One region of the Microbacterium sp. IEGM 1404 genome, then DNA from elsewhere that is predicted to be linked to it. Evidence: predicted binding sites of a transcription regulator. Region 1 holds the regulator's gene; each other region holds the start of a gene.

Region 1 (5,011 bases):
GGGCCGACGACGAGCACGACGTCACGATCGTCGGACGAATCGGATGCCACAGCGGTCAGCCTCTCGACGGCGGACGGCTCCAACACGAGAACGTGCGCGTCGCCCGCCCGCGCGATCAGATCCGACAGACGTGCGACGCCCTCTACCTCGGGGATCCACGCGCGATGCGCCTGCTTCGCCGCCTCGCGGACGATCGCGCGCCAGCGGGCGAGGCCCTTCTCGGCCTTGGCATCCCACCGCGAGACGCTCCGCGCGGCCTGCCAGGGGACGATCGCGTCGACTCCCAGCTCGGTCGCCGCCTGCACCGCGAGCTCGTCCCGGTCGCCCTTCGCGAGCGCTTGCACGAGGACGATGCGCGGCGACGGTGCGGGAACCTCGACGCGCGCGGTGACCCGCACGTCCACCTGCTTGGGCGTCGCGGCCGTCACGACACCGTCGAGCCACACGCCGCGCCCGTCGCCGAGCGTCACCGCCTCGTCGACGCGCACGCGCCGGACCGCGGCGGCGTGGTGCGCCTCCGGACCGGTCAACACGACGGCGTCGCCGACGCTCGCGGCCGCGGCGTCGTCCGTGACGAAGTGCAGCGCCACGGTCAGTGCCGGAAGCGGTCGCGGAACTTCGAGAACAGGCCCTGCTGGTGCTCGGCCAGGCGCGGCTGGGGGGCCTTCGTGCGCTTGGCGAACTCCTCGATGAGGGCGCGCTCCTTGTGGTCCAGTCGTGTCGGGGTCACCACGTGCACGCCGATCTTCAGATCGCCGCGCTGGCTGCCGCGCAGCGGCGTGATGCCCCGGCCCTTGATCGTCAGCACGTCACCGGACTGCACGCCCGGTCGCACCTCGAGGTCGACGCTGCCGTCGAGCGACTCGATCGTCGTGGCGGTGCCGAGGATGGCATCCGGCATCGAGACCTCGAGGGTCGCGAGCAGGTCGTCGCCCTCGCGGCTGAAGGCGTCGTGCGACTCGACGGTGATCTCGAGGTACAGGTCGCCGTTCGGGCCGCCCGCGGGACCGACCTCGCCCGAGCCGGGGAGCTGCAGGCGCAGGCCCGTCTCGACGCCGGCGGGGATGTCGACCGACACCGTGCGGCGGGCGCGGACGCGCCCCTGACCCTGGCACGTTCCGCAGGGGTACGGGATCGTCGTGCCGTGGCCCTGGCAGACGCTGCAGGGCTGGCTCGTCACCACGTTGCCGAGGAGGCTGCGGACCGTGCGCTGCACGTGTCCCGACCCGTGGCAGATGTCGCAGGTGACCTCGCCCGTCCCGGGCTGCGTGCACGCGCCCTGGCAGGTCTCGCACAGGACCGCGGTGTCGACCTCGAGGTCGCGGTGCACGCCGAAGACGACGTCGCCGAGCTCGAGCGTGACGCGGACGAGAGCGTCCTGCCCGCGCTCGCGACGGGACCGGGGACGCGGGCCGCGCCCGCCCCCGCCCTGTGCGCCGCCGAAGAACGTCTCGAAGATGTCGCTGAAGCCGCCGAAGCCGGCCGCTCCGCCGCCGCCGAAGGGGTTCTGGTCGCCGCCCATGTCGTAGCGGCGACGCTGCTCGGGGTCGCTCAGCACGTCGTAGGCGTGGGTGACGAGCTTGAACCGTTCGGACGCGTCCTCGCCCGGGTTCACGTCCGGGTGGAGCTCGCGCGCGAGACGCCGGTACGCACGCTTGATGTCGTCGGGGCCGGCGTCGCGCGCGACGCCGAGGACCTCGTAGTGGTCAGCCACAATCGCCTTCCTGCCCGCTCACGCGGGGTCGTTCCGTTTCCGTGCGGTCCTCGTCAACGAGCGGTGTCGTCGTCTTCGAGCATCCGGGTGAGGTAGTGCGCGACGGCGCGGACCGCCGCGAGGTTGGAGGAGTAGTCCATGCGCATGGGGCCCAGCAGGCCCACGCGCGCGCCGCCCGCGGAACCGTCGTACCGGCTCGCGAGGACGGATGCCTCCACCAGACCGAACGGTTCGTTCTCGCGGCCGATGCTGGCCGAAAGACCCTGCTCGTCGGCCACCATCTCGGTCATGAGCCGGAGCAGCGTGACCTGTTCCTCGATGGCCTCGAGAAGCGGGTAGATGCTGCCGCGGAAGTCGGATTCGCGTTTGGCGAGGGTCGCCGCGCCCGCCATGACCAGGCGGTCCTGACGGAATTCCTCGAGCTCTTCGCCGACGACGCGGAGCACCGCATCGGCGATCGCGTCGAGCGCGTTGCCGGGTCGCGGCCCGTCGGTCGTCGCGACCGTCTGCGCGCAGTCGGCGACGCTGCGGCCCACGAGCAGCGCGCCCACCCGCGCCCGCAGTTGGACGATGTCGCTCTCGGACGGCTCGAACGGGACCAGGGCGATCCGCTGGGAGACACGGCCGGTGTCGGTGACGAGGATGACCAGCACACGGGGGCCGCCGAGGGCGACCAGCTCCACGTGCGAGAGGTTGGCGCGGGCGAACGAGGGGTACTGCACGATCGCGACCTGGCCGGTCAGCTGCGTCAGCGCGCGCACCGTCCGCGCGAGGAGGTCGTCGAGGTCGCCGGCCTCGTCGAGGAAGGACGTGATGGCGCTCCGCTGCGCCGACGAGAGCGGGCGGAGCTCGGCGAGGTGATCGACGAAGACGCGGTAGCCCTTGTCGGTGGGTACGCGCCCCGACGATGTGTGGGGAGCGACGATGAGGTCTTCGTCCTCCAGCAGCGCCATGTCGTTGCGGATGGTCGCCGCCGACACCCCGAAGGCGTGCCGCTCGACGATCGCCTTGCTGCCGACGGGTTCGCGCGTGTCGACGTAGTCCTGGACGATCGCGCGGAGCACTTGCAAGCCGCGTTCGGACACCATGGCCTGCTCCCTTCTCCTGGCACTCCGGTCACCTGAGTGCCAATTCTAGAGCACCCGCCCGCCGTGGAGCCGGAAGCGCGCTCAGGCGGTGAGGGCGCGGACGACGGCGTCGGCGAGCAGTCGGCCCCGACGCGTGAGCACGATGCGCCCGCGCACGGCATCCGGTCCTTCGACGAGGCCGTCGGCGATGAGGGATGCCACCGCCTTCCGGCCCGCGCCGAGGAGTTCGGACACCGGCAGCCCCTCGCGGATCCGGCTGCGCAGGAGCACCGACTCGAGGCGCCGTGCGGTCTCGTCCGGCCGCTCGCGTGCCGCGGCCGGCGACTCCCCCGCAGCCAGACGCTGCGCATACGCCGCGGGATGCTTCACGTTCCACCACCGGAGTCCGGCGATGTGGCTGTGCGCGCCCGGGCCGAAGCCCCACCAGTCGGTGCCGCGCCAGTACGCGAGGTTGTGCCGCGAGCGGTGGGCCGTGTCGGTCGCCCAGTTCGACACCTCGTACCAGTCGTAGCCGGCACCGCCGAGGAGGTCGTCGGCGAGCTCGTACATGTCGGCCTGCAGGTCGTCATCCGGCATCGCCACGACGCCGGAGCGGATCTGGCGCGCGAGCTTCGTGCCGTCCTCGACGATCAGCGCGTACGCCGAGACGTGATCGGGCCGCAGCGCCGTCGCCGTCTCGAGCGACGAGCGCCAGTCGTCGAGCGACTCCCCCGGTGCGCCGTAGATGAGGTCGAGCGACACGTCGAGGCCGGCGCGGCGCGCCGACGCGACCGCCGTCGCGACATTGCGCGGGTCGTGGGTGCGGTCGAGCACCGCCAGGACGTGCGGCTGCGCGGACTGCATCCCGATCGACAGTCGGGTCACCCCCGCCGCCGCCAGCGTCTCGGCGACGCGGTCGTCGACGGTGTCGGGGTTCGCCTCCACCGTCACCTCGGCACCGTCGGCGATGCCGAACTCGTCGCGCACCGCTCCCAGCATCCGTGCCAGATCCCCCGGTGGCAGCAGCGTGGGGGTGCCGCCGCCGAAGAACACGGTGGATGCCGCGCGCCGCCCGCCCGCGGCATCCATCACCCCGCCCGCCAGGCGCACCTCGGCGGCCAGCGTGTCGGCGAAGTCCTCCTGGCGCGCACCGCGGAGCTCGCTGGAGGTGTAGGTGTTGAAGTCGCAGTAGCCGCAGCGCACCCGGCAGAACGGGACGTGGAGGTACACGCCGAAGTCGGCGGCGGGATCGAGCGGCAGGTCGTCGGGCAGTCGCCCGTCGACGGGGGCCGGGTCGCCGAGCGGGAGCGGTCCGCCCATCAGGACGTGTACAGCGGCGAGATCGCCCGCAGGTACCGCTGGAACAGCGCCCGCCGGCGACGGCGCACGAGACCGAGGAAGACCCGGTACGACGGTGCCGTGGGGCGGTCGAAGGCCCGCACGACGAACCACACCTCGTCGTTGTCGCGCCACTCGACCGAGAACAGTTCCTCGCCGCTGACGATCGAGTGTCCGACCGTGCCGAGGATGTAACCCACGCGCCGCGGCTCTTCGAACACCGAGATCACGCGCAGATGGGCGTCGGCGCGGTGGCCGTCGACCTTGCCGTGCAGGCGGACGCTCGTGCCGGGGCGGACGAACGGCGTCCCGTCGGCTGCGAACCGCTGCTCGGACTCGAGACGGCTGGGGGCGATCGGGGCGCCCTCCGCGTCGAAACCGACGCCCGAGTAGCCGCCGTCGGCCGCCGGGCGCACGTCGGTGATGCTCAACTCCTCGGACCGCAGCGGTGCCCACGACAGCAGGAGCTCGCCCGCCGCGACGAACCGCTCCTCGCCGCTGCCGATCCGCCACGCGTCCTCAGCGGGGACGGAGTGCTCCGGCGGATATTGCATCAGGTCGTGCGCCTGGGTGGCGCCGACCGCCGCGTAGTCGACCGTGTCGTCGGTGAAGTTTTGCCGGCGCATGATCCACCCCTCTCGGTTGTAAGCGCTACTTCTTGGTCTCGACGTCGCCGGACAGGGCGGCGATGAACGCCTCCTGCGGCACCTCGACGCGGCCCACCATCTTCATGCGCTTCTTGCCTTCCTTCTGCTTCTCGAGCAGCTTGCGCTTACGGGTGATGTCACCGCCGTAGCACTTGGCGAGCACGTCCTTGCGGATCGCGCGGATGGTCTCGCGCGCGATGATGCGGGCACCGATCGCGGCCTGGATGGGCACCTCGAACTGCTGC
Region 2 (5,011 bases), on a different contig from region 1:
TCGCGCCGGAGGACCTCTGAGGCTGCCGCGATCGGTGCTTGCCGTAACTGGCTAATAGGCGTAGCTTATGGCTATGTACATTAGCCAAGTGCAGGTGGACGGCGGGCGACTGGCCGTCGAGGTGCGCGGACAGGGCCCCCTCGTGGTGTGCTCGCCCGCGATGGGCGACGAGCGCGACGCGTTCGGGCCTCTCGCCGACCGGCTCGTGACCGCCGGGTACCAGGTGGCGCTCGTCGATCTGCGCGGGCACGGCGACAGCGATACGAGCTTCGCCGAATACGGAGACCGTGCGACCGCGAACGACCTCGTGGCCGTGATCGAGCGTCTCGGCGAGGGGCCGGCGGTGATCGCGGGGGCCTCGATGAGCGCCGGTGCCGCGATCATCGCGGCCGGCGAGCGCCCCGATCTCGTGAGCGCCCTCGTGCTGCTCGGGCCCTTCGCCCGCAACGGCAACGTCGCGCTCGGGATGCTCCTGCGCGTGCTGCTCGCCCGTCCCTGGGGGCCGGCCGTCTGGCGCGGCTACTCCGCGTCGCTGTGGCCGGGACTTGGCGTCGGTGCGCGCGAACGGGCCGCGCACCTGTCGCGCCGACTCGCGCGGCCCGGACGGTGGCGGGCGTTCTCCCGCACCACGCGCGTCGATCACTCGGTCGTCGCGCCGTTCCTGCCGCGCGTCACCGCTCCCGCGCTCGTCGTGATGGGAGAGGCGGACCCCGACTGGAAGGACCCCGCCGCCGAGGCCGCCTGGCTCGCCGGCGAGCTCTCCGCCGACGTCCAGCTCGTCCCCGGCGTGGGCCATGCGCCGATGCTCGAGGCTCCCGACGTCGTCGCCGACCGGGTGCTCATGCTCCTCGCGGAGGTGAGCGGTGCCGCGGGCCGGTCTTGACGCCGACGTCGTCGTCCGCCGCGCCGCCGAGCTCGTCGACGCCGAAGGAGTGGCATCCCTGACCCTCTCCCGCGTCGCCGCCGCCCTCGGCGTCGCCGCTCCCAGCCTGTACAAGCACGTCGGCGGTCTCGGCGATCTGACGGATCGTCTCGCGCTCGCCGCCACCCGCGCCTTCGGCGACGCCCTCGCGCGATCGTCGCGCGGGGTGTCGTCCCGCGACGCCCTCGGGGCGCTGGCCGCGGCCTACCGGGGTTTCGCACGCGAGCGTCCCGGCATGTACGAACTCGCCCAGCGCGGGGGGACCGGTGCCGAGTGGGAGCAGGCGGCGGCCGAGGTCGTGGACGAGATCATCCGGGCGCTCGCCGGGTACGGCGCCGGGGCGGCCGACGTCCACCGCATCAGGTACGTCCGTTCGGCTCTGCACGGGTTCACCGACCTGGAGAGGATCGGCGGTTTCCGTCAGCCCGAGTCGGTGGACGAGACCTTCACCCGCCTCGTCGACGCGCTGGATGCCGAACTCTCCCGGCCCGTGGACGGCGAGCACGCGGCGAAGTGACGGCATCCCCGTCGGCGGAAACGACTCCGGGGTGGGCGATCGGGCTCAGGATGCCGGGTCGCGCGGACCGTCCGCGACGGATGGGTCAGTCGTCGGTGCGGAACCCGGCGGGCTTGTGCGTCCCGTCGCAGAACGGCTTGATCCTGGACAGGCCGCACCGGCACAGCGCCACCGTGCGCCGGCGCTTCTCGATCGGGGCGCCGTCGGCGTGACGCAGGTCCACGTCTCCGCGCACGAGCAGAGGGCCGTCGGGATAGGCCGTGATGCGCGGACGCTCGGCGGTCACCGGGCGTCCTCGGGGCGCAGCGAGGACGCGCCACGCCCCCAGGCATCGAGCAGGTGCTCGCCCACGCGACCATCGACGCTCAGGCAGGCGGCAGCGCCGAAAAGGATGTCGGGGAGCAGATCGGGGCGGTCCTCGGCGAGGGTGCCGGCGAGGTCGCGGGCCGCGATCTGCTCGTGCACCGCGTCGGCTTCGACGTGCTCGTCGAAGTAGCCGCACACGTCGTCATCGAAGCCCAGTCGCCGCAATCCCTCGGCGTACAGGCGGTTCGGGATCGAGGACGTCATCTCGAACGCCGCGAGGTGTCCGACGATCGCGCCGAGGAGGCGCCGGTTGAGGCCGAACATCGACATCGCATTGTGGGATGCCAGGGTCACGGCGGGCACGTCGTCGACGTAGGCGCCATAGGCGTCGGAGAGTCCGGCCGCGCGCACGGCACGGGCGAAGAGCTCGGCGTGGACGCGCTCGGGGTCGCCGCCGCCGTACTCGTCGGACTGGATCTCCACCAGCGCGGCTTTCGGGCGTCCGGTCAGGCGCGGGATCGCCCAGGAGTGCGGGTCGGCCTCCCGCAGCGTGTAGACCGAGCGGTGCACGAGGAACTCGTGTGCCTGGTCGAGGGTCGCCTTCTTCGCGAGGTGGCGCGAGAGGCTTGGACCGCCGTCGGCGGCGGTCAGGGTGAAGAGTGCGCGGGCCACGGCATCCGCGGTCGCCGCCGGGAGTTCGGGTGGGAGGATGCGCGCGCGCAGCGCGGTCTCGAATGCCCGCTCGATGACGCCGCGGGTGGCGATGAGCGACGGCTCCCACTCGAGCTCCGGGTCGAACGCCGGGACCGACCCGTAGGCCGAGGCGTACAGCGCGAAGAGGGCGAGCTGGAGGTCGTCGTCGGTCTCGACGTCGGCCGACGCGGCGACGGCCGCATCGGCGAGGACCGTGTGGTTCGTCGCCGCGCCCACGCCGAGGTGGTGCAGGACGGCAGCGCTCACCGGGCCGCGCGGAGTGAAGGGAAGGGTGGGGGCGTCGTCGGCGTCGATGGCGGCCGGCGGATCGTGGGGGGAGAGGGTCGCGGACACCGGAGCACTCTGCGGGCGCCGCTCCGGATCGCCGAGGGCCTTGACACGGGCGGAGGGGGCGACCCATCGGCCGCCCCCTCCGGGGTGCTCACTGCTCGATCGGCTGCGGGGTGCTCTCGTGAGCCTCGATCACGTCGCCGGCGTCGTCGGTGGACACCGCGATCCGCCGCGGCTTCGCCTTCTCGCTCACGGGGATCGTGACCGAGAGCACTCCATTGCGGTAGGCGGCGCTGATGCGCTCGGTGTCGATGCCCTGGCCGAGGTTCAGCTGTCGGACGAACGACGCGGTCTCGCGCTCGCGCGTGATCCACTTGACGTCGTCGCCCGCGGCGAGGGTGCGCTCGGCGCGGATCGTGAGCAGCTGACCGTCGACGTCGATGTCGACCGAGCCCGGGTCGACGCCCGGAAGGTCGGCGGACAGGACGTAGTGGTCGCCGTCGCGGTACAGGTCCATCGGCATGCGTCGCGGTCCGCCGCGGCGGGCGTCGAGGAGCGTCGACGCGAGGCGGTCGAGGTCGCGGAAGGGGTCGTAGGTGGCCATGGTCGTTCTCCTTTTCGATCGGTCCGGATGCGGCATCCGGAAGGTTCATTGAAGTTGAGTCTCTGTCGCTCAACTTGATGTCAGATTAGCACTCTCGTGGGGAGAGTGCCAAGGATTTTGGCGCGAGTCGCGTGGCGGTCGTCGCGCCCATCTGGGCCTGGCGAGGGCGGCGTCGTGGGTGCGGTTTCGCGCGCCGTGGCGCCCCTTCTGCACAGGTCTCGGGGGTTCGGGGTTGTGCACAGATTCACCGCCTGATCGGGGGGAACGTCGGGGGCTTCGAATAGCGTTCGTACATGTCTTCGAATGTTCCGCCCGAGCCGTCCGGGTCGAGGGTTGTGGCGATCGACGTGGGGGTGTTGGCGGGTCTGGTCGCCGACGTCGTCGTCGCCGAGGCCGCGGTCGCGTCGGCGGAGGTCGCGCGCGTGCGGGCTTTGGCCGCGGTCGGGCGACTCGCCCTGGATGCCGCAGCGACGACACGGGCGTCGGTGCGGGCCGCGGAGATGGCATTGCGGGAGGTGGCGTCCGAGGTGGCGGCCGCATGCCGGGCGTCGGATCGCACGGTGCAGCGCGACATCGACGACGCGGTGATGCTGGTGGAGTCGTTCCCGCGAACCGTCGCGGCGTGGGAGAGCGGGGCGATATCGCGGCGGTATGTGCGGGTGATCGCGGACGCCGGCGCGGGGCTGCCGGCGGAACGGAGGGCGGACTTCGATGCCGAGGCCGTGTCCCTCGCCGGGGAGGCGTCCAGTCCGGGCCGGTTGAAGAGCCGGCTCGCCGTGGCCGCGCAGAGGTTGCATCCGCGGACGGTGACCGAGCGCCACCGGGCCGCGCGCGAGTTGCGGTGCGTCCGCGTGGTCCCGGCGGCGGAGGGCATGTCGGACCTGATCGCGACCCTCCCGACCGTGCTCGCCGAGGCGATCCACGACCGGGTGACGCAGCAGGCCCGGGTCATCGTGGACGCGGCGCGGGACGCGAAGGCGGGCGACGGTCTCGGCGATGCCGCCCCCGGCGACATGGCCTCGACGGGCGGGGTCGCCCGCGGGGGGACCGCGTCGCCGACGGGTCGGGCGAGCGGCGACGGTGCCGTCGACGGCGACCCGGTCGCCGGTCCCGTCCTCCCGAAGCGGGATACGCGCACGATGGGTCAGGTGCGGGCGGACGTGTTCGCCGACATGCTCCTCACCGGCGACCCGACTCTCGACCCCACCCGACCCGACGACGGACCCGGCACCCTCGGCAAGATCCGCGCGAGGGTGCAGGTCGTCGTGCCAGCCGTGACCATGCTCGCGCCGGGAGGGGAGAACGCGGCTCCGGCCGAGCTCGTCGGCCGCGGTCCCATCGATGCGGAAACCGCGCGGCGCCTCGCCGAGGCCACCCGCGTCCCGTGGGATCGGGTGATCACCCACCCCGCCACCGGCGCCGTCCTGCACACCGACACCTACCACCGCACCACCGCGATCGACCGGCACCTGCGTGCCCGCGACCGCCGCTGTCGATGGCCCGGGTGCACTGCTCCCGCGATCCGCTGCGAGATCGACCACACCACCGACTGGGCGCACGGCGGGGCCACCGACGTCCGCAATCTCGCCTGCCTGTGCCAACGGCACCACACACAGAAGCAGTTCACGCGCTGGAGCGTGACGCAACTCCCCGACGGACTCCTCGAATGGACCTCACC
Region 3 (5,011 bases), on a different contig from region 1:
GCAGTCCGCGAAGGTCGTGCACTTCTCGCCGCCCTCGGTGACCGACTGCAGGTTGTCACGGATCGCCGTGCCCGAGTCGTCCTTGGCCTGCGCCGCAGCCAGGGCCGCGACGATGACCGCGTCGTACGACTCCGGCGCGTAGCTGAAGTCGGTGAGCGCCGGGTCGACCTCGAGAAGACGGCTCTGGAAGGCGGTGTCGGCCGGGTTGCCGGGCAGCGTTCCCTTGGCGCCCTGCAGCGTGCCGGGCTGGAACTCGTACGAGTTGGACAGGTTGCCGTCGACGAAGTACACCTTCGACCCCGGGAAGCCCTGCGTGTTCACCAGCTGCGGGATGATCGAGGAGGTCTCCTCGAACGCGATGACCGCGATGGCGTCGGGCTTGGCGGCCAGGAGCTGGTCGACCTGCGACGTGAACACCGTGTCGCCCGGGTTGTAGGGAACCGCGACCGAGACCTCGCCGCCGGCAGCCTCGACGGCCTTGGTGGCGTTGTCCTTCAGGCCGGTGCCGTACGGGTCGTTGATGTAGATGATGCCGACGTTGGCAGCACCGTCACCGGTCATGAGGTTACCGAGCACGCGACCCTGGAGGACGTCCGAGGGGGCGGTACGCCAGTAGTACCCGTCGTCGGCGTACGTCGTGAAGTCGGGCGACGTGTTGGCCGGCGAGATCTGGACGATGCCCGCGTTGACCAGCTGGTCGACGAACGTGAACGACACACCCGAGGACGCGGCACCGATGACGACGTCGGCTCCGGCGCTGACGAGCTCCGTCGCCGACTGCGTGGCGATGTCGGTCGTCGTGTCACCCGAGTCGCGCTCGGTGAGCGTGGTCTTGAACGGGAACGCGTCGCCCGTGGCCTCGATGTCCTTGATCGCGAGCTTCACGCCGGCGACCTCGGGCGGGCCGAGGAAGGCGAGGTTACCGGTGGCGGGCAGGATCGTGCCGACGCTGAACGTGCCGTCGGCCTTGGACACGGCGCCTCCGCTGGACGATGCGCTGGGGGCGGCGGCGTCGCCGCCACCGGCGCAACCGGCGAGGACGAGCGCGCTGGCACCGACCAGAGCGAGACCGCCCAGGACCTTGCCGGCACGCGAACGCGTGAAGACGCTCATAGTGCTCCTTGCTGTGGATGAACGTTGGACGGCACAGGGGTGCCGTCTGGTGTCCTAAACCTAATCGTCTCCACGTTTTCGTCGTGTTGCCGTTCGTTAACGATGTGCGTCGCCGAGGTCACGGCGTCATAACGCCCTCTAGACGGGTTCGCTGACATCCGATATTGCGGTCCGGCGCCGACGCGCCGCCACGAGCGAGTCGATGCTGAGAATCGTCAGCGCGACCCAGACCAGCCCGAATCCGATCCACCGCTCGAGCGTCATCGGCTCGTGCAGCACCCACACGCCGATCCCGAACTGGATGATCGGCGCGACGAATTGGATGAGACCCATGACCGTCAGCGGCGCCCGGCGAGCGCCGGCCGCGAACAGCAGCAACGGAATCGCGGTGATCGCTCCCGCCGATGCCAGCAGGGCCGTGTGCAGTGGGCCGTTCGCGCCCATGGTGAGCCCGCTCGTCACGGCCACGAGGATCAGCTGCACGACGGCGACCGGGAGCAGCCAGAAGGATTCGAGGGTCAGACCGCTGACGGCATCCACCGACGGGCCGATCTGCTTCTTGACCAGTCCGTAGACGCCGAACGACAGCGCCAGCGTCAGGGCGATCCAGGGGAATGCCCCGTAACCGACGACGATCACCATCACCGCGGCCACCGACAGCCCGATCGCGATCCACTGGACCGGACGCAGCCGCTCGCGGAGCACCGTGACCCCGAGCAGCACCGTGACGATGGGGTTGATGAAGTAGCCGAGGCTCGTCTCGATCACCCGGTCGTTCAGGGCGCCGTAGACGTAGGTCTGCCAGTTGACGTAGATGAGGGCGCCCGCCAGCGCCGTCAGGCCGAGGAGGCGGGGCTGCCGGACGATCGCGAGGAAGGGGCGCCACGCGCGCAGGACCGTCAGCAGGATCAGGCAGAACACGAACGACAGCAGGATGCGCCACGCGACCAGCTCCCACGGACCGGTCGGCTCGAGCTGCAGGAAGTACAGCGGCAGCACGCCCCACAGCAGATAGGCGGCGAAGGCGAAGAGGCCGCCGCGGACGGATCCCGAGGCGGGCGGCGAAGCGGGGGTCACTGCCTCAGCCTAGGCGCGGGCGCCGACGCGGATCTGCCGGACACCGCGCATTCCGCGCCAAAAGCAGAACCCCGGATGCCGAGGCATCCGGGGTTCTACGGAAATCGCAGAGCGATCAGCGCACGACCACCGCGAGGACGTCGCGAGCCGAGAGCACCAGGTACTCGTCGGCGCCGAACTTGACCTCGGTCCCGCCGTACTTGCTGTAGAGCACGCGGTCGCCGACGGTGACGTCGAGGGGGACACGGTTGCCGTTGTCGTCGATACGGCCGGGTCCGACGGCGACGACCTCGCCCTCCTGCGGCTTCTCCTTGGCGGTGTCGGGGATGACGAGACCACTCGCGGTGGTCTGCTCAGCCTCGACCTGCTTGATGACGATGCGGTCCTCGAGCGGCTTGATGGAAACCGACACGGTCTACCTCTTCTTTCTCGTTACAGAAGACTTGTCAGCACTCACGCGGGGAGAGTGCTAATCCGAGTGTAGAGAAGCGTTGGCACTCACGCAACGCGAGTGCCAACAGAATCGACACCTAGGCTGGGCCGGTGGAGATCGCCGAGCTCACCGCCTTGCTCACCGCCGAGGGCCTGTCCCTGCTCGACGAGCTGGGTCCGCTCACGACGACCGACGAAGCCGCGCGCGCGGTGTCGCGACTGCGGGCCGCCGGCCACTCCCCCGATCTCGTCGCCGCCGTGGTGGGCCAGGCCCGTCTGCGCGTGAAGGCCGCCGCGAAGTTCGGTCCGTTCGCCGACCGCATGCTCTTCACCCGGGCGGGACTAGAACAGGCGACGCGGCTGTCCATCGCCGCCCGCCATGCGGGGCGGTTCCGCGCGGCCGGCGTCTCGTCGGTGGCCGACCTCGGCTGCGGGATCGGCGGAGACGCCCTCGGCCTCGCGGGTCTCGGCATCCGCGTCGAAGCGGTCGACGCCGACGAGGTCACGGCCGCGATCGCCGCGTACAACCTCGCGCCCTTCGGCGACGCCGTGACCGTGGCGCACGGGCGCGCGGAGGACGCCGACCTCGGCGGAGTGGATGCCGTGTGGCTCGACCCCGCGCGACGCACCGCCGGCCACGGCGAGACGCGGCGCGTGTCGGCCGACCAGTGGTCGCCGTCACTGGACTGGGTGTTCGGGCTGCTGCAGGAGCGACCCGGCGGCGTGAAGCTCGGGCCGGCGTTCGACCGCGAACTGATCCCGGACGACGTCGAGGCGCAGTGGATCAGCGCCGACGGCTCGACGATCGAACTCGTCCTCTGGTCGGGACGTCTCGCTCGCGAGGGTGTGCGCCGCGCTGCGCTCGTCGTGCGAGGCGACGACGTGTGGGAGTTGACAGCTCCCACCGACGCGCCCGACGTCGAGCCGCGCGAACTCGGCGCCTTCGTGCACGAGCCCGACGGCGCCGTCATCCGCGCGCGGCTGATCGGCGAGGTCGCCCGCTCCCTGGATGCCGGGATGCTGGCGCCGGGCATCGCCTACCTGACCTCCGACGCGGCGCTCACGAGCCCGTTCGTCTCGTCGTTCCGCGTCCGCGAGGAGCTCCCGGCGGACACGAAGAAGCTCGCGCGGGCGCTGCGGGAGCGCAACATCGGCACCCTCGAGATCAAGAAGCGCGGGGTCGACGTCGACCCCGCCGTGCTACGGACCCGCCTGTCACTGAGGGGCGACGAGTCGGCGACGCTGCTCATGACGCGGGTGGCGGGGCGCCGCGTCGCGCTCCTCGCCGACCGCGTGGGCTGACGGGCCCGGAGATCAGACCGTCGACAGCTGCGGCAGCGCCCAGATCAGCCAGCCGCCGCTGAAGATCACCGACAGCACGGCGAGCGCGAGCGCCCAGATCGCGACGCGGCGACTGTCGTGCGCGCGGCGCAGCGAGATGATCGACATGACGATCGCGACGACGCCGAGGGGCAGCAGGACGCCGGCGAACAGCGACGCGACGAGAGCGGCGATCGCGACGGCCAGGGCCCACGGCGCGACGGACGGTGGCGCGACCGGGGCCGGCGGGCTCCAGGGCACGACGTGCTCGCCGAACGCGGCGCGCTCGAGCTGCGCCGTGGGCAGCCGGTGGTCGTCGAAGGCGTCGCCCGCGGCGATCTGCTCCGCCGCGGTCGGGGCTCCCTCCGCCTCGGCCGCCTTGAGCGCGCGCCGGCTCGGCGGCTGCGTCTCGCTCACGAGGCCGCCCGTGCGGTCAGGGGCGCCGGGGCCGTGGCATCCGGATCCTCCGCCACCTGGATCTCGGTCACCGGAAGAGTCGAATCGGCTCCGAAGGCGAGGGTCGACGGGCGGCGTCCCGAGGCGATGAGTTCGGCGGCGAGCGCGGCGATCATGGCGCCGTTGTCGGTGCAGAGCCGCAACGGCGGGATGCGCACCGCGACGCCCGCGGCTGCGGCGCGCTCGAGGGCGACATCGCGCAGACGCTTGTTGGCGATCACTCCCCCGCCGAGAAGCAGGCGCGGCACCCCGTAGCGCTCGCACGCGTCGAGGGCCTTGGTGACGAGCACATCGACGACGGCCTCGCGGAACGACGCCGCGACGTCGGCGACCGGCACCGGCTGCCCCGCCGCCTCGTGCTGCTCGACCCACCGGGCCACGGCGGTCTTCAGGCCCGAGAACGAGAAGTCGTAGCGGTGGGATGCCATGTCAGAGGCGCGCGAGAGCCCGCGGGGGAAGCGGATCGCGGTCGGATCACCCGAAGCCGCGGCACGATCGATCTCGGGGCCGCCGGGGTACGGCAGCTTCAGCAGGCGCGCGACCTTGTCGAAGGCCTCGCCGGCCGCGTCATCCATCGTCTCGCCGAGCAGCTCGACGTCGCTGGTGAGATCGC
Region 4 (5,011 bases), 610 kb from region 1:
GCGACGCCACCACCGGCGACGACACCCTCTTCCACGGCGGCCTTGGCGTTGCGCACGGCGTCCTCGATGCGGTGCTTGCGCTCCTTGAGCTCGACCTCGGTCGCGGCACCGGCCTTGATGACGGCGACGCCACCGGCGAGCTTGGCGAGGCGCTCCTGGAGCTTCTCGCGGTCGTAGTCGCTGTCGGTGTTCTCGATCTCGCGGCGGATCTGGGTCACACGACCCTCGATCAGCGCGGAGTCACCGGCACCCTCGACGATGGTCGTCTCGTCCTTGGTGATGATGACCTTGCGCGCGCGGCCGAGCAGGTCGACGGTCGCGTTCTCGAGCTTGAGGCCCACCTCTTCGGTGATGACCTGGCCGCCGGTGAGGATCGCGATGTCCTGCAGCTGCGCCTTGCGACGGTCGCCGAAGCCGGGCGCCTTGACGGCCACCGACTTGAAGATGCCGCGGATCTTGTTGAGCACGAGCGTCGCAAGAGCCTCGCCCTCGACGTCCTCGGCGATGATGAGGAGCTCCTTGCCCTCCTGGATCACCTTGTCGACGATGGGCAGAAGGTCCTTGATGTTCGAGATCTTCTGGTTCGCGATCAGGATGTAAGGGTCTTCGAAGACCGCTTCCTGACGCTCGGGGTCGGTGACGAAGTAGGGGTTGATGTACCCCTTGTCGAAGCGCATGCCCTCGGTGAGCTCGAGCTCGGTGCCGAAGGTGTTGGACTCCTCGACGGTGACCACACCCTCCTTGCCGACCTTGTCGATCGCCTCGGCGATGAGCTCCCCGATCGCGGGGTCAGCGGCCGAGATGGAGGCGGTCGCGGCGATCTGCTCCTTCGACTCGACCTCCTTGGCCGAAGCGAGGAGCTCGTCGGTCACGGCCTTGACGGCCTTCTCGATGCCCTTCTTGAGCGAGATGGGGTCGGCGCCGGCCGCGACGTTGCGCAGACCCTCGCGCACGAGCGCCTGAGCGAGGACGGTCGCGGTGGTGGTTCCGTCACCGGCGACGTCGTCGGTCTTCTTGGCGACCTCCTTGACCAGCTCGGCGCCGATCTTCTCGTACGGGTCGTCGAGCTCGATCTCCTTGGCGATCGAGACACCGTCGTTCGTGATCGTGGGGGCGCCCCACTTCTTCTCGAGCACGACGTTGCGACCGCGGGGGCCCAGGGTCACCTTGACGGCGTCGGCCAGGGTGTTGAGGCCGCGCTCGAGACCGCGACGGGCCTCTTCGTCGAAAGCGATGATCTTTGCCATAAGTTTGTCGTCCCTCCCGGACGGGTGACTTCCAGTTTTTGGCACTCGACGAAAGCGAGTGCTAATTCATTCTGGCACTCGCCCCTGGTGAGTGCAAGCCACACGACACCCCCGGACACGACGACGCCGCGGCCCCCGTGAACGGGGACCGCGGCGGGCGGGAAAGCGAGAGGCGGTCAGGCGATGAGGCGGACCGACTCGGCCTGCGGGCCCTTCTGACCGGACCCGACGGTGAACTCGACGGCCTGTCCTTCCTCGAGGACTCGGAAGCCGGACATCTCGATGTTCGAGTAGTGGACGAAGACGTCCTGGCCGTCCGTCACGGTGATGAAACCGTAACCCTTCTCGGCGTTGAACCATTTGACGGTGCCCTGGGCCATGCGAACTCTCCTGTTGCTGAACGACGTGGTCATCGTAAGCACGGGGAGCCGCGTGATTCCGGCCCGGGAGGCCATTGTTGACACGGCGGCATCCAACTTTTTACGCCGCGGAAACACCGGACGGCCGCGAGGACTCAGGGGGTGGGCTGGGTCGCCCTGTCGAGACCGATCACCACGACCAGACGCTTCTCGGCGCTTTCGTCGTCGGCGGTGTTCGGGTCGTCGGTGGGTTGGAGGAAGTCGCTCTGCGCGACCTCCGCGCCTCCGATCGCCGCGGCGAGGCCGAGCGCGGCCTGCTCGTCCGCCGGACTCTTGTAGTACACGGTCGTCGTGGCGAAGTCGGTCGTGTCGGAGTCGCCCGTCTGGACGGCGTCGCCCGACCACCCGAGGGCCACGATCTGATCCCGGAGGTTGCCCGCGAGGCCCTCGTCGGCGGTGCCGTTGAGGACGACCACCGAGTAGGAGGTGTCGATGGCCGGCGGAGTGGTCTCGGCCACGGTCGGCGTCGGCTCGGGATCGGAGGACAACGAGATCCGCCCGGATGCCACGAGCACCCCGAAGATCCCGACGACGATGAGGACGATCGTCGCCAGCGCGGCCCAGAGGAAGACAAGCCACCCGCGCGAGCGGGGGCGCTCCGCCCGGTGGGCGCCGACGCGGCCGTCACCGTCCGGAAGGTCGTCGAAGCGATCCCGCGGGAAGGTCGATCTGGGCATTGGACGATGTTACCGGTCGGTTCCCCAGCGTCCGATCAGCGTGACGCCGTGCGCCCGAGGCGCGTCCGGTGCTGCTCGGCGGCCTCGTCCCGGCGGCGGCGGAGGCGCCGCACCAGCATCGGGTCGTGCGCCAGCGCCTCGGGGTCGTCGAGCAGACGCCCGAGCAGCTGGTAGTACCGGGCGGGCGCGAGGTCGAACTCCGCGCGGATCGCCTCCTCCTTCGCGCCGCCGTGGCGACGCCACTCACCTTCGAACGCGAGGAACGCGCGGTCACGGTCGGAGAGAGGCACGACTTCACGCTACTGCGCACGGAAGGCGGATCCCGGATGCCACGCCACCCAAGCCCCGAGCGGGTCGACGCTGGCGAGGACCTCCCCGTCCAGCGCGAGCGCGAAGCCCCCCGGACGGAGGTGGGGCGTCTCGTTCCACGCATCGTGGAGGCCCCCGGCATCCAGGGTGACCCACCGCCCCGCGGCACGCGCGGCCGCGATGACGTCTCCGCGGTGACGCCGCGGCACGTGCGCGAGGACACCGGGCGTCGTGACGACCAGGGTCGCATCGCGCGGGGCGAGCGCCGCGAGCGCCGGGAGCGCTGCGGCCCCGTCCCCCTCGACGAGGAGGGGCGGATCGCCTGCGGCGATGTCGAGGGCCGCGGTGATCCGTTCGCGGCGGCCGTCCTCCCCCGGCCACACCAGCCCGGTGAGCCAGGCGCGATCGCGCGCGTCCCGCGCGTCGAGCGGCTCGAGGTCGATCCCTGCCCGCCACACGACCTCGGGGAGGCGCAGCGGAGGGTCGCCCTCGATCTCGGACTCCAGCACCACCGGGCTCGGTCCGTCCGACGGGTCGAGGCTCTGGACGGCGCCGTCCGCGGCGCGGAACCGGTACGAGTACCGGTCGAGGTAGAGGCACAGTCCCGCGCTGGCGCCGATCTCGATCAGCGCGATCGGCCTCTCGATGAGCGACAGCGCCGGCAGCAGCGCGGCGCATCGCAGCGGTTCGTTCGTCTGGAGGGTCCGCCGAGTGCACTCGTCGACGATCGCGTCGGCGTGCGCGACGACCCACGCGGCCCATCGATCCCCCGTCTCCATCGGCGCGCCGAGCAGACGCATGACCGCGAAGACGAGGGGCGGCTGGCGATGCGTGTCCGGAATCCGCGCCAGCACCTCCGCGACATCCGGATCGATCTCCACCCGTCGCGCCCAGTCCTGGTACACGCGGGAGCGGCCGCGCGCTTCGTCGCGGGCGAACCGCCCGTAGCGGTCGACGACGGCGGTCACGGCATCCTGGTCCACCCCGCGATTATCCCGCCACGGGCATCACCGGTCCGGGACACGAGACAATGGAGGGGACGAAGGAGACCACCCATGACCTACGCCGTCGAAAAGTCCGACGACCAGTGGCGGGCCGAGCTGACGCCCGAACAGTACGCGGTCCTGCGCCAGGCCGGCACCGAACGCGCCTGGACGGGCGAGCTGCTCGATGAGAGCCGCGCCGGCCTCTACGCGTGCGCCGCGTGCGGCGCCGAGCTGTTCCAGAGCGGCACGAAGTTCGACTCGCACTGCGGGTGGCCGAGCTTCTACGAGTCGGTGCGCCCCGAGGCCGTCGAGCTGATCGAGGACAACAGCCACGGCATGCAGCGCACCGAGGTGCGCTGCGCGAACTGCGGCTCGCACCTGGGCCACGTCTTCCCCGACGGGTTCGGGACGCCCACCGGCGACCGCTACTGCATGAACTCGCTGTCGCTGAACTTCACCCCCGTCGACGAGGCATGAGCGCGCTCGAGGCGATGCGCGACCGCCGGTCGTGGTCGAAGGTCACCGATCTCGCTCCCACCGGACCCGAGCTCGAGGCGTTCGTTGCGGCGGCCGGTCGCGTGGCCGACCACAAGTCGCTGCGGCCGTGGCGGCTCATCGAGATCCGCGGAGCCGACCGCGACGTGCTCGCGCGCGCCCTGAATCGAGCGGACGGCAAGAAGGGCCTGTCCTCGAAGCCGCGTCGCGCACCGCTCATCATCGCCGTGGTGGCCGATCTCAGCTCGAAGAAGATCCCCGCGTGGGAGCAGGAGGCCGTCGCCTCCGGCGTCGCCCACATGCTGAGTCTCGCTCTCGACGAGGCCGGGTTCGGCGTGTTCTGGCGCACCGACGACAACACCCGCAGCAAGGTGCTCGCCAAGGCCCACGGCCTGGCGAAGGGCGAAGTCCTGCTCGGCTGGCTGTACGTCGGTGGCAAGCCGGTGCGTTCCCGGCCGACCCGGCGCAAGACCGTGGATGCCGCGATGCACCTGTCGCGGATGCCGGGAGGCAAGAAGCGTCGAAAGGTCGACGAGGCGCGCCTCTGACCCGTCGTCGTGGCGGCGGCCTCAGCGGGGGCGCCGACGGCGCCACGGCAGCGCCGCCACGACGACACCGACGATCGCCACGGACGCGGCGAGCACGGCGATCGGCGTCGCCGGTGCCGCCGGCGCGGGCCAGACGGCATCCAGGACGACCGAGGTCGTGAGCAGGCCGACGACGGATCCGAGTCCGAGCAACAGGACACCCGTGCGCTGCACGATCACCGACGACAAGAAGATGTAGACCACCCCGACCGTTCCCCCCAGGTACAGCCACGGATCGGCGGGAAGGGCGCGGGGCGCCCCGACGATCGCGATGTGGACGAGCCCCGCGAC

What was found. The regulator HrcA, encoded in region 1, represses chaperone genes, less so after heat shock. The targets are predictions, from matches to a motif close to TTNGCACTCGNNNNNNNCGAGTGCNAA.
Region 2: a site for HrcA is predicted at 3,419-3,445, ahead of QM517_RS06310 (Hsp20/alpha crystallin family protein). Genes of this name have one in related genera too.
Region 3: a site for HrcA is predicted at 2,682-2,708, ahead of groES (co-chaperone GroES). Genes of this name have one in related genera too.
Region 4: a site for HrcA is predicted at 1,286-1,312, ahead of groL (chaperonin GroEL). Genes of this name have one in related genera too.

Annotation. Positions count from the first base shown of each region.
Region 1 covers NZ_JASHKP010000001.1:797,518-802,528, reverse strand. Annotated here, with positions in the region: gene QM517_RS04070 (16S rRNA (uracil(1498)-N(3))-methyltransferase) at 1-590, opposite strand, end outside; gene dnaJ (molecular chaperone DnaJ) at 593-1,714, opposite strand; gene hrcA (heat-inducible transcriptional repressor HrcA) at 1,768-2,802, opposite strand; gene hemW (radical SAM family heme chaperone HemW) at 2,884-4,101, opposite strand; gene QM517_RS04050 (DUF1990 family protein) at 4,101-4,745, opposite strand; gene lepA (translation elongation factor 4) at 4,771-5,011, opposite strand, start outside.
Region 2 covers NZ_JASHKP010000002.1:132,203-137,213, reverse strand. Annotated here, with positions in the region: gene QM517_RS06335 (sugar ABC transporter ATPase) at 1-20, shown strand, start outside; gene QM517_RS06330 (alpha/beta fold hydrolase) at 74-883, shown strand; gene QM517_RS18595 (TetR/AcrR family transcriptional regulator) at 864-1,439, shown strand; gene QM517_RS06320 (CDGSH iron-sulfur domain-containing protein) at 1,525-1,725, opposite strand; gene QM517_RS06315 (iron-containing redox enzyme family protein) at 1,722-2,705, opposite strand; gene QM517_RS06310 (Hsp20/alpha crystallin family protein) at 2,881-3,333, opposite strand; gene QM517_RS06305 (HNH endonuclease signature motif containing protein) at 3,627-5,011, shown strand, end outside.
Region 3 covers NZ_JASHKP010000003.1:281,857-286,867, reverse strand. Annotated here, with positions in the region: gene QM517_RS12085 (ABC transporter substrate-binding protein) at 1-1,113, opposite strand, end outside; gene rarD (EamA family transporter RarD) at 1,252-2,190, opposite strand; gene groES (co-chaperone GroES) at 2,306-2,602, opposite strand; gene QM517_RS12070 (class I SAM-dependent methyltransferase) at 2,734-3,924, shown strand; gene QM517_RS12065 (hypothetical protein) at 3,937-4,359, opposite strand; gene tsaD (tRNA (adenosine(37)-N6)-threonylcarbamoyltransferase complex transferase subunit TsaD) at 4,356-5,011, opposite strand, start outside.
Region 4 covers NZ_JASHKP010000001.1:188,160-193,170, reverse strand. Annotated here, with positions in the region: gene groL (chaperonin GroEL) at 1-1,247, opposite strand, end outside; gene QM517_RS00945 (cold-shock protein) at 1,424-1,627, opposite strand; gene QM517_RS00940 (LytR C-terminal domain-containing protein) at 1,762-2,343, opposite strand; gene QM517_RS00935 (DUF3263 domain-containing protein) at 2,379-2,633, opposite strand; gene QM517_RS00930 (DUF2332 domain-containing protein) at 2,643-3,635, opposite strand; gene msrB (peptide-methionine (R)-S-oxide reductase MsrB) at 3,708-4,115, shown strand; gene QM517_RS00920 (nitroreductase family protein) at 4,112-4,681, shown strand; gene QM517_RS00915 (DMT family transporter) at 4,703-5,011, opposite strand, start outside.